DNA from 2 places in the Gluconobacter sp. Dm-73 genome. Region 1 is predicted to be linked to the other one. Evidence: riboswitches for the same ligand, from Rfam matches in the RefSeq annotation. Region 1 holds a riboswitch; the other holds the start of a gene.
The links. Region 1 has a riboswitch for thiamine pyrophosphate ahead of JK176_RS04065 (TonB-dependent receptor). Riboswitches for the same ligand answer to the same signal wherever they lie in the genome.
Positions count from the first base shown of each region.

Region 2: linked by a shared signal. The riboswitch ahead of thiC (phosphomethylpyrimidine synthase ThiC) and the one ahead of JK176_RS04065 (TonB-dependent receptor) in region 1 are both predicted to bind thiamine pyrophosphate.

Region 1 covers NZ_JAERLW010000003.1:148,029-152,406, forward strand. Annotated here, with positions in the region: gene JK176_RS04055 (MFS transporter) at 1-70, opposite strand, end outside; gene JK176_RS04060 (methyl-accepting chemotaxis protein) at 198-1,625, opposite strand; TPP riboswitch at 1,813-1,942, shown strand; gene JK176_RS04065 (TonB-dependent receptor) at 2,035-4,378, shown strand, end outside.
Region 2 covers NZ_JAERLW010000008.1:63,548-67,925, forward strand. Annotated here, with positions in the region: gene JK176_RS09940 (DJ-1/PfpI family protein) at 1-777, opposite strand, end outside; gene JK176_RS09945 (SDR family oxidoreductase) at 1,022-1,768, shown strand; gene JK176_RS09950 (SgcJ/EcaC family oxidoreductase) at 1,746-2,300, shown strand; TPP riboswitch at 2,355-2,488, shown strand; gene thiC (phosphomethylpyrimidine synthase ThiC) at 2,599-4,378, shown strand, end outside.

The sequences.
Region 1 (4,378 bases):
AAACCAGTGCCCCCATGGCCCAGACGCGGTAATTCCGCCGCCCCAGAGATCGGAAGGCCCCGCCCATCATGGGCAGGCCCCGTCATTCAGCGCAGAAAGAAAGAGCGGACTGACAACCATGGGCGTCAGTGTCGGGAATATCGGCTCCGATGTCGAGACATGTCAGGAAAATGCGTCTTTCACTTTCCTGAAAAGCCTCAGAAACCCGCCGGAGCCAGTTCACGGGGTATGGACCCCGGTCTCCTGCCTGCGGCCTGTGCCGGGCTGAAACGGAATTTGGACAGTTCGGCGAACAGATCCTTCGCCTCGTTGCTCAGATTCCGGCAGGCCACATTGACCTCTTCCACCATTGCGGCATTGCGCTGCGTCATCTGGTCCATTTCGTTGATGGCCTTGTTGATCGTCTCAAGACTCTCGGCCTCACCCGTCGTGGAGCGGGAAATGTCTTCAAGCAGCAACGTGATGCCGTCCACATGCTCACTGATGACCTTCATCGAGCGGTCCGCGTCCCCGACAAGCTGGACACCCTCTTCCACCTGTCGGCCCGAAGACGTGATGATGTTGCGGATATCCTGCGCCGATTTGGCCGAGCGCTGCGCAAGCGCCCGGATTTCCTTGGCCACAACGTCAAAACCCTGACCGGCCTCTCCCGCGCGGGCTGCTTCGATCCCGGCATTCAGCGACAGAAGATTGGTCTGGAACGCGATTTCCTCAATCAGGCCCAGAATGCTCTCGACCTGTCGTGACGACGTCCGGATTTCGCCCATAGCCCGGTTGGCCGAATGCATGATCTCCGAAACCACGACCGTCTGCCCCCGCGTTTCAAGAGCCGTTTCACGCGCCCTCACCGCAGAACGCGCCGTTTTGCCGACCGTCTGGGTAATGCTGTTAATGGAGGCGGCAGACTGGGCCAGGGTAATGGCCTGACGTTCCGTCCGTCCGCTCAGTTCCGTCGAAGCCGAGGCAATTTCGGCGGTTCCGTTAGCGATGACGGAAGTCGCATCGGAAATCTTGGCGATCGCCGTCCGGTAGATCTGGATGAGCGTGTTGAAATTCTGCCGGAATTCCTCGAACCGGTCCTGAAAACCGTCGCCGAACATGAAGGTCAGATCTCCTTCCTTCACAATCTCCAGCCCGGCACAGATGGTTCCGATCGTCTCATCCTGCACACGGCGAATCCGCTCGCTGCGGCCGGACAGTTCCTTCTGGATCTGCGCCGCATCGCGCGCTTCTTCCGCCGAATTTTCCTGAAGGGCCAACTGCTTCTGACTGTTCTCCCGGAACAACTGGAGAGAGCGTGCCAGCCGCCCCGCACAGTCACGATGATGAAGGCACGGAATGGTGATGTTGAGAGCGCCACTCGCAACCTTCTCCGTCGCAGCGGTAATCTGCTCGAAAGGCACGGCAATCACATGAATGGCGAACCGGGCGATCAGAAGTGTCAGTCCAACCTGAAACAGCAGCCCCATGCACTGCGACAGCATCTGTTCATGCTGGTAATGAACAAACAGACGGTCACAAAGCTGTTCGACCACAAACTGTACTACGGCGATCAGAACAAGAAGCGCAAACAGCACCTTGATTTTCTGCCGAACATAGGCCGTTTTTTCAATCCAGTTTAGCATGATCGCCTTTATTGACCTCAGGTCTCACGCCCCGTTCAGGCACTGGCGTGATGTTTTTTGAAAACTATACATGTCGTTATTAATAAAGAATGAAGAATACTCTCGAAATTGTTTGCAACACTTCCCCTGCACGGCCCTGACAGAATCTGCTCATATTGACAATTTTCCGTCCCCGGAGGATTGCTGAGGTTTCACCGTGGGGAGCCCCGGCAAGGGGCTGAGATTCTGCTGGCATGACGCTTGTTCGTCATAGGGCGCAGTGACCCATTGAACCTGATCCAGTTCACACTGGCGGAGGGATGGTGGTCGCTGCCTGCCGGACGCATTCTCACGATCCCGCCAGCCAGCAGCTTGACCCTTTCCTGTCAGCGCTGAACACCCATTGCTTGCAGGCGAGGCGTTTTCCATCATGGCCCACGGACACCCCGGAGACTCTGCTGCGTCCCGCCTGCGGTATCATGGCATCCTGCCCGCCCTGATCGGCACCACGGTCTGCCTGTCCGTCGCCCACGCGGCCGATACGAGGAAACCGCAAGCCCATCACACAGCCCCGGCCCCTTCAGCCGCGACTGCACAGCACCCTGCCACTGCATCTGGCCCTGCCGAGCATATTGTCGTCCACCGAATTCCAGACACCGCTTCCGGAAACCAGCCGGGAGGCGGGCTGATCCATCCGCAGGACGGCGTGAAATCCGTCAGCACGGTCAGTCAGGATTTCATTTCCAAACAGGCTCCCATGGCCACGGCCTTCCAGCTTGCCGCCATGCTGCCCGGCGCCAATGTGTCATCGTCCGACCCGATGGGATTTTCTCCCAATACCGACATCACCGTCCGCGGACTCGATAACAGCGCCATCGGTTATGTGCTCGAAGGCATGCCGCTGAACGACGTCGCCGCCTATTCCGGCACGCCTAGCCAGTTCGCAGACAGTGAGAACTATCAGGAAATCGCCCTGTCGCAGGGCTCGGCCGATCTGGACAGCCCGGTCCTGAACGCCGCCGGGGGCCTGATGAACCTGACCTTCCGCGACCCCGCCAAAAAAGCAGGTGGAGACGCCAGCGTGTCTTACGGATCCTACAACACCAACCGCGAATTCATCCGCCTCGACACCGGCGACATCGCCCATACCGGCATCCGTGGCTTCGTGTCCTACTCCCACGGCGCGACCGACAACTGGCGCGGACCGGGACGCGACGAAAAGCAGCATGTCGATTTCAAATTCCTCAAGGAATGGGGGCAGGGCAACCGCGCCAGCCTCATCGGCACCTTCAACACGACCATCACAAGCTGGTATCCCGAACCCACGATGGACACATGGAAATCGGACGGGATCAAAGGCCAGAACAACCTGCTGGCCCATTATGACAGCAGCAATCCGGAAAACGGCGCGAATTACTGGCGTCTGTGGCGGGACGGAGAGCGCACGCTTTACGGCGGCGCGCCGGTCCATCTGACGCTGACCGACCATCTGACGCTGGACGTCACACCCTACGCGCAGCTTGCATATGGTAACTGGCCGGGCGGAAGCACCCTGTCCGAAACCGGGCTTTACCAAGGCACACAGGCCCTGTCCGACACGCTGAACCTTCCCGGCGCGCAGGACGGCGTGGGCGTCGTCCGCGCGGATTACACCCAGCGCAGCTACCGCTCGGGCTTTACCAGCGCGCTTCACTACAAAACCGGCTGGAACGATTTCGTCCTCGGGTACTGGTACGATTACGGTGACGACAACGAGCAGCAGCCCTTCACGGCGGTCCAGACCAACGGCTATGCGCCGGACATCTGGGCGCAAAACGGCCGCGACGTGATCCGCCTGTCCAACGGCGAACGCCTTCTGGGCGGCAGCTTTCACACTATTTCACAGACCAACGCGCTATTCGTCGGCGACCACATGTCCCTGCTGCATGACCATCTGGCCATCGACCTCGGGTTCAAGGCCGTCATGATGAGCCGCGATGGCACGAACAGCATGCCGGGCCCGCAATACCATGTCGGCTCCAACAGCATGGAGCCCCTGCCCCGCCTCGGCGTGCGCTGGCGCATTGACGCGGAAAACCAGATCTTCTTCAACGCCACGACCAATTTCCGCGCCCCGGACCAGAGCGCGCTGTACAACACCTATGACCCCTCTTCGGGCGAAATGTACGGAACCGGATCGGCCGATGTCCGCAACGAATATTCCCTTTCCGAAGAGCTGGGATACCGCCGCACGGGACGCTGGATCATCGGCAGCCTGACGCTGTTCAACTACAACTTCACCAACCGCCAGATCTCCACGCAGGCCGTCCAGAACGGCTCCGTCGTCAGCACGACGATGAACGCGGGTGGCCAGACCTCACGCGGCGTGGACGTGGAAATCGGTCTGCGCCCCTGGCATCATTTCAGCCCCTATGTCTCGGGCGAGTACCTGCATGCCACGATCGACAACGACCTAATGTCGGGCGGCGACCTGCTGCGCACCCGTGGCCGCATCGCCGTGCGCAGCCCGACGCTTCAGGCCGCGGCCGGGCTGAGCTACGATGACGGGCATATCTTCGGCGTCGCCACCGTGCATTACACCGGCCACCAGTACGCGACCTTCATGAACGACGAGCGCGTTTCGGATCACACGACCGGCGATCTCGCCATCGGCTACCGCTTTTCGGACCATATCCATCTGCATCAACCGACCCTGCGGATGAACTTCATCAACATCACGAACGAACACTACCTTTCCGGCGTGGCAAGCCCGACCATGAATGCGAAAGACACGA
Region 2 (4,378 bases), on a different contig from region 1:
AAGTTTCTTATAAACCACGTCACGAATTGCCGGGGGCGCCTCCGCAGGATTGCCAGCATGAAAAGGTGGCTGCGGATCATACTGCACAAGAAGCTGCACTTCCTGCGCGGCTTGCGCCCCACGGAGTTCAGCCGCGATCGCCAGACCGAAATCAATACCGGCCGTTACTCCGCCGCCACTCATGAAGCGTCCATCCTTCACAATCCGCGCAGGATCGGGAATGGCTTCATATTCTTTGAGGATGTTCAGAAATGCCCAATGACAGGCACTCCGCCGTCCCTTGAGAACCCCTGAAGCCGCAAGGATAATAGAGCCGGTACAGACGGAGGTTACATATCTCGCCGTCTCGGACAGACGCCGGACATGCCCCAGTGTCTCGGGCTTCATCATGGCCGAAAGATTCAGGGCGCCAGGCACGCAAATGACATCGACCTTGTCGATATCGGAAAGCTTTTCCGTTGGCCCGAAAACAATGCCCTTTTCCAGCGTGACGAAACCGCCCTCAGGACTGGCAAAACGAACATTCGTGTTGGGAATGCGCGACAGGATTTCGTTGGGGCCAGCAAAATCAAGAAGTGTTCCGTTCGGATAAATCGCAAACAGAAAATCTATAGGTTTTTCGGCTGTCCCCGACACAGCCGCCCGTGCGCTTTCCGGCAGAAGGCGCGTTGCCGCCGTTGCAGCAATCGCAGCGCCCCCCATGAGCATCATGCGCCGCCGTGCGCTCCCTGCCTCGGTCAATTCTTCCGGGAAGGTTTCATCGAAAATTTCAGGCATCTCCGTCTCCTCATGTCTCCTGCCCCATAGGGCTGGTTGCTGGACGGTCTTGAGACGTAATGCTCTGTGAGAATTTCCTAAAGGACCTATTTCCCTTGTTTTGCGCCATATGTGGATAGCAAGGCGATATGTCTTAAATAGAGGGAAATACGTCCTTTAGGTCATAATGCGTTTTGATAGGATCAACGGAAACGGTGATCGCGTCCGGGACGCCTGTCACGTTTTTCTAATATGGGGATCTGATATGAGACTTTCGGGAAAAACTGCCCTCATCACGGGCGGTACGAGCGGTATCGGCCTTGCGACTGCAAAGCGGTTTGTCGCAGAAGGAGCGCGCGTTGCCGTCACGGGGCGCGATGAAACCCGGTTTGCCGATGTGCATGCAGAACTGGGCGGAGAGGCGCTGGTTCTGGCGGCCGATGTGCGGTCTGTCGACGCCATGACCTCCGTTGCGGACAAGGTCCAGAAGGCATTCGGCGGCCTCGATATTCTGTTTGTGAACGCCGGTTACGTCATTCCGACACCCTTACAGTCAATTGGTGAACGTCAGTATGACGACGTCATGGATGTCAGTGTCAAAGGTGCCGTATTCACGATGCAGGCGGCACTCCCCGTACTGCGTGAGGGGGCATCCGTTATTCTGACGACCTCGTTTATCGACCAGACCGGCAAACATGCCCTGTCGCTGGTTGCAGCCGCCAAAGCGGCAGTCCGGTCTTTCGCGCGGAGCTGGTCCTATGAGCTGCTCGGTCGCAAAATCCGTGTCAACGCGGTCGCACCCGGCGGGATCGAAACGCCGCTTCTGAACAAGATCGGTCTTTCTGAAACCGAAGTGGAAGACTTTAAAACCCAGTTCGCTGCGAGCGTTCCTCTTGGACGCATGGGCCGGGCTGAAGAAATCGCCGCTGCAGTTCTCTACCTCGCAAGCGACGAATCCCAATATGTCGTCGGCACAGAACTGGTGGTCGATGGCGGTTGTTCGCAGCTTTGAAATACAGGATCGATCGCTTCAACGACTTTTTATCACCGGGACATTCGTCATGACATTTACAAAACCGTTCGCTTCTTTTCTCGGCGCCTCGATGGCGCTCGTTCTGCAATGCGCGCCTGCCATGGCAGCCAGCACGCAACCGTCGGATGCGGCTGCCGTAAAGGCTGTGACCGAGCAGTTCGCTGCCGATCTCGCCAAGGGCGATCTTCAGGCAATTTCGCGCCTCTACACTGATGACGCCAGACTGCTGCCCCCCAACGCAGACCCAATTTCCGGCCGGGCTGCCATTCTCGCTTATTTTGAGAAGACCTTGCGGCCTGATCTCGTTGGCGGTGCCACATTCGATCACTATGAGATTTATGGTGGTGAAAACGCTGCAACCAGCCTTTCTCAAATCAGGATGCTTGATACCAAAGGTCAGGTTATCGAGCGCGGCAAACAGACGATCGTTTTGCTCAAGCAGGATGGCAAATGGAAGATCCATCGAGATATGTGGTCAGATAATTCTCCCACTCATGCTGCAGAACCATAAGAGCACGGCAGACGCACTCTGCTCTTGATCTTCTGACGCTTCTCCAGCACTGTCGCTTCCTGTCAGGGGAGTCCCGCCTAGGGGACTGAGAGGCCAATTGGTGACGTCGGGAAACCGGCGCCACGGTGAGGCGACCCTTTGAACCTGACCCAGTTGATGCTGGCGTAGGAAGACCGGAGGGCATGTCCTTCTCGGGCCGATCTGGCCTTTTCCGTGTCCGTTAGGGCACTGGGGGCGGCGGCTCCCTTTCTGCCTCACGTTTCTTGGGTCTTTTCGAGTGCGCTTGAGGAGACACCACATGAACGCTTCCATTCCCGCTATTACGACCGGTCCTCTGCCGGCCTCCAGCAAAATCCATGTCCGTGGCGTGCATCACGACATCGCAGTGCCGCTGCGGCAGATTGCGGTTTCAGGTGAATGTCCGCTGAATGTCTATGACAGTTCAGGCCCTTATACCGATCCCGCCGTCAGCATCGACATCGCAAAGGGCCTGTCGGACAGCCGGGGCAACTGGCTTCGCGATCGTGGAGACGTGGAAGAGTACGAAGGGCGCACGATCACGGCAGCTGATAACGGTTTTGCACAGGGGGATCGTCTGACTCCGAGCTTTCCGCAGCAACGCCGTCCTCTGCGGGCTGTTGGAGACCGCGCGGTGACACAGATGGCCTATGCCCGTGCGGGGATCATCACGCCGGAAATGGAATTTGTCGCCATCCGCGAGAATATCGGCCGGACGGAAGCCCTGAAAGAGGCGCGCGACGGCGAGGATTTCGGAGCCAGCATCCCGGATTTCGTGACGCCGGAATTCGTGCGGCAGGAAATTGCCTCGGGTCGGGCCATCATTCCCGCCAACATCAATCATCGCGAACTCGAACCGATGATTATTGGCCGGAACTTCCTTGTGAAGATCAATGCCAATATCGGCAATTCGGCCGTGACGTCTTCGATGGAAGAAGAAGTCGAGAAAATGGTGTGGTCCATCCGCTGGGGCGCGGATACGGTCATGGATCTCTCGACGGGCCGTAACATTCACAACATCCGCGACTGGATCATCCGCAACGCACCCGTGCCGATCGGGACGGTTCCGCTCTATCAGGCGCTGGAGAAGGTCGGCGGAATTGCGGAAGACCTGACATGGGAAATTTTCCGCGACACACTGATCGAACAGGCGGAGCAGGGGGTGGATTATTTCACCATCCACGCCGGTGTCCGTCTGCACATGATCCCGCTGACGGCCCGCCGCGTGACGGGCATCGTTTCCCGCGGTGGCTCCATCATGGCAAAATGGTGCCTGCATCATCATCGCGAGAGCTTTCTGTATGAGCATTTCGATGAAATCTGCGATATCTGCCGCCGTTATGACGTGTCGTTCTCGCTGGGCGACGGCCTGCGCCCCGGTTCGATTGCAGATGCCAATGACGCCGCGCAGTTCGCAGAGCTGGAAACCCTTGGCGAACTGACAAAAATCGCCTGGGCGAAGGACTGTCAGGTCATGATCGAGGGGCCGGGCCATGTGTCGATGCACAAGATCAAGGCCAACATGGACAAGCAGCTAGAGCACTGCCATGAGGCACCGTTCTACACGCTTGGCCCACTAACGACCGATATTGCGCCGGGTTACGATCACATCACTTCTGCCATTGGTGCGGCCATGATCGGCTGGTTCGGCACGGCGATGCTCTGTTATGTGACGCCCAAGGAACATCTGGGCCTGCCGGACCGGAACGACGTCAAGACCGGCGTCATTACCTACAAGCTCGCGGCCCATGCGGCGGATCTGGCGAAGGGGCATCCGGGCGCGCAGATGCGTGACGATGCGCTGTCCCGCGCGCGGTTCGAGTTCCGGTGGGAAGACCAGTTCAATCTGGGGCTGGACCCCGATACGGCGCGATCCATGCATGACGAAACCCTCCCGAAAGAGGCGCATAAGGTCTCGCATTTCTGTTCGATGTGCGGGCCGAAATTCTGTTCGATGAAGATCTCCCATGACATCCGGGCGGAAGCGGAAAAGCAGGCTGGGATGGAAGAAATGGCCGGGAAGTTCCGGGAAGGCGGCGCGCTTTATGTACCCGTGACGG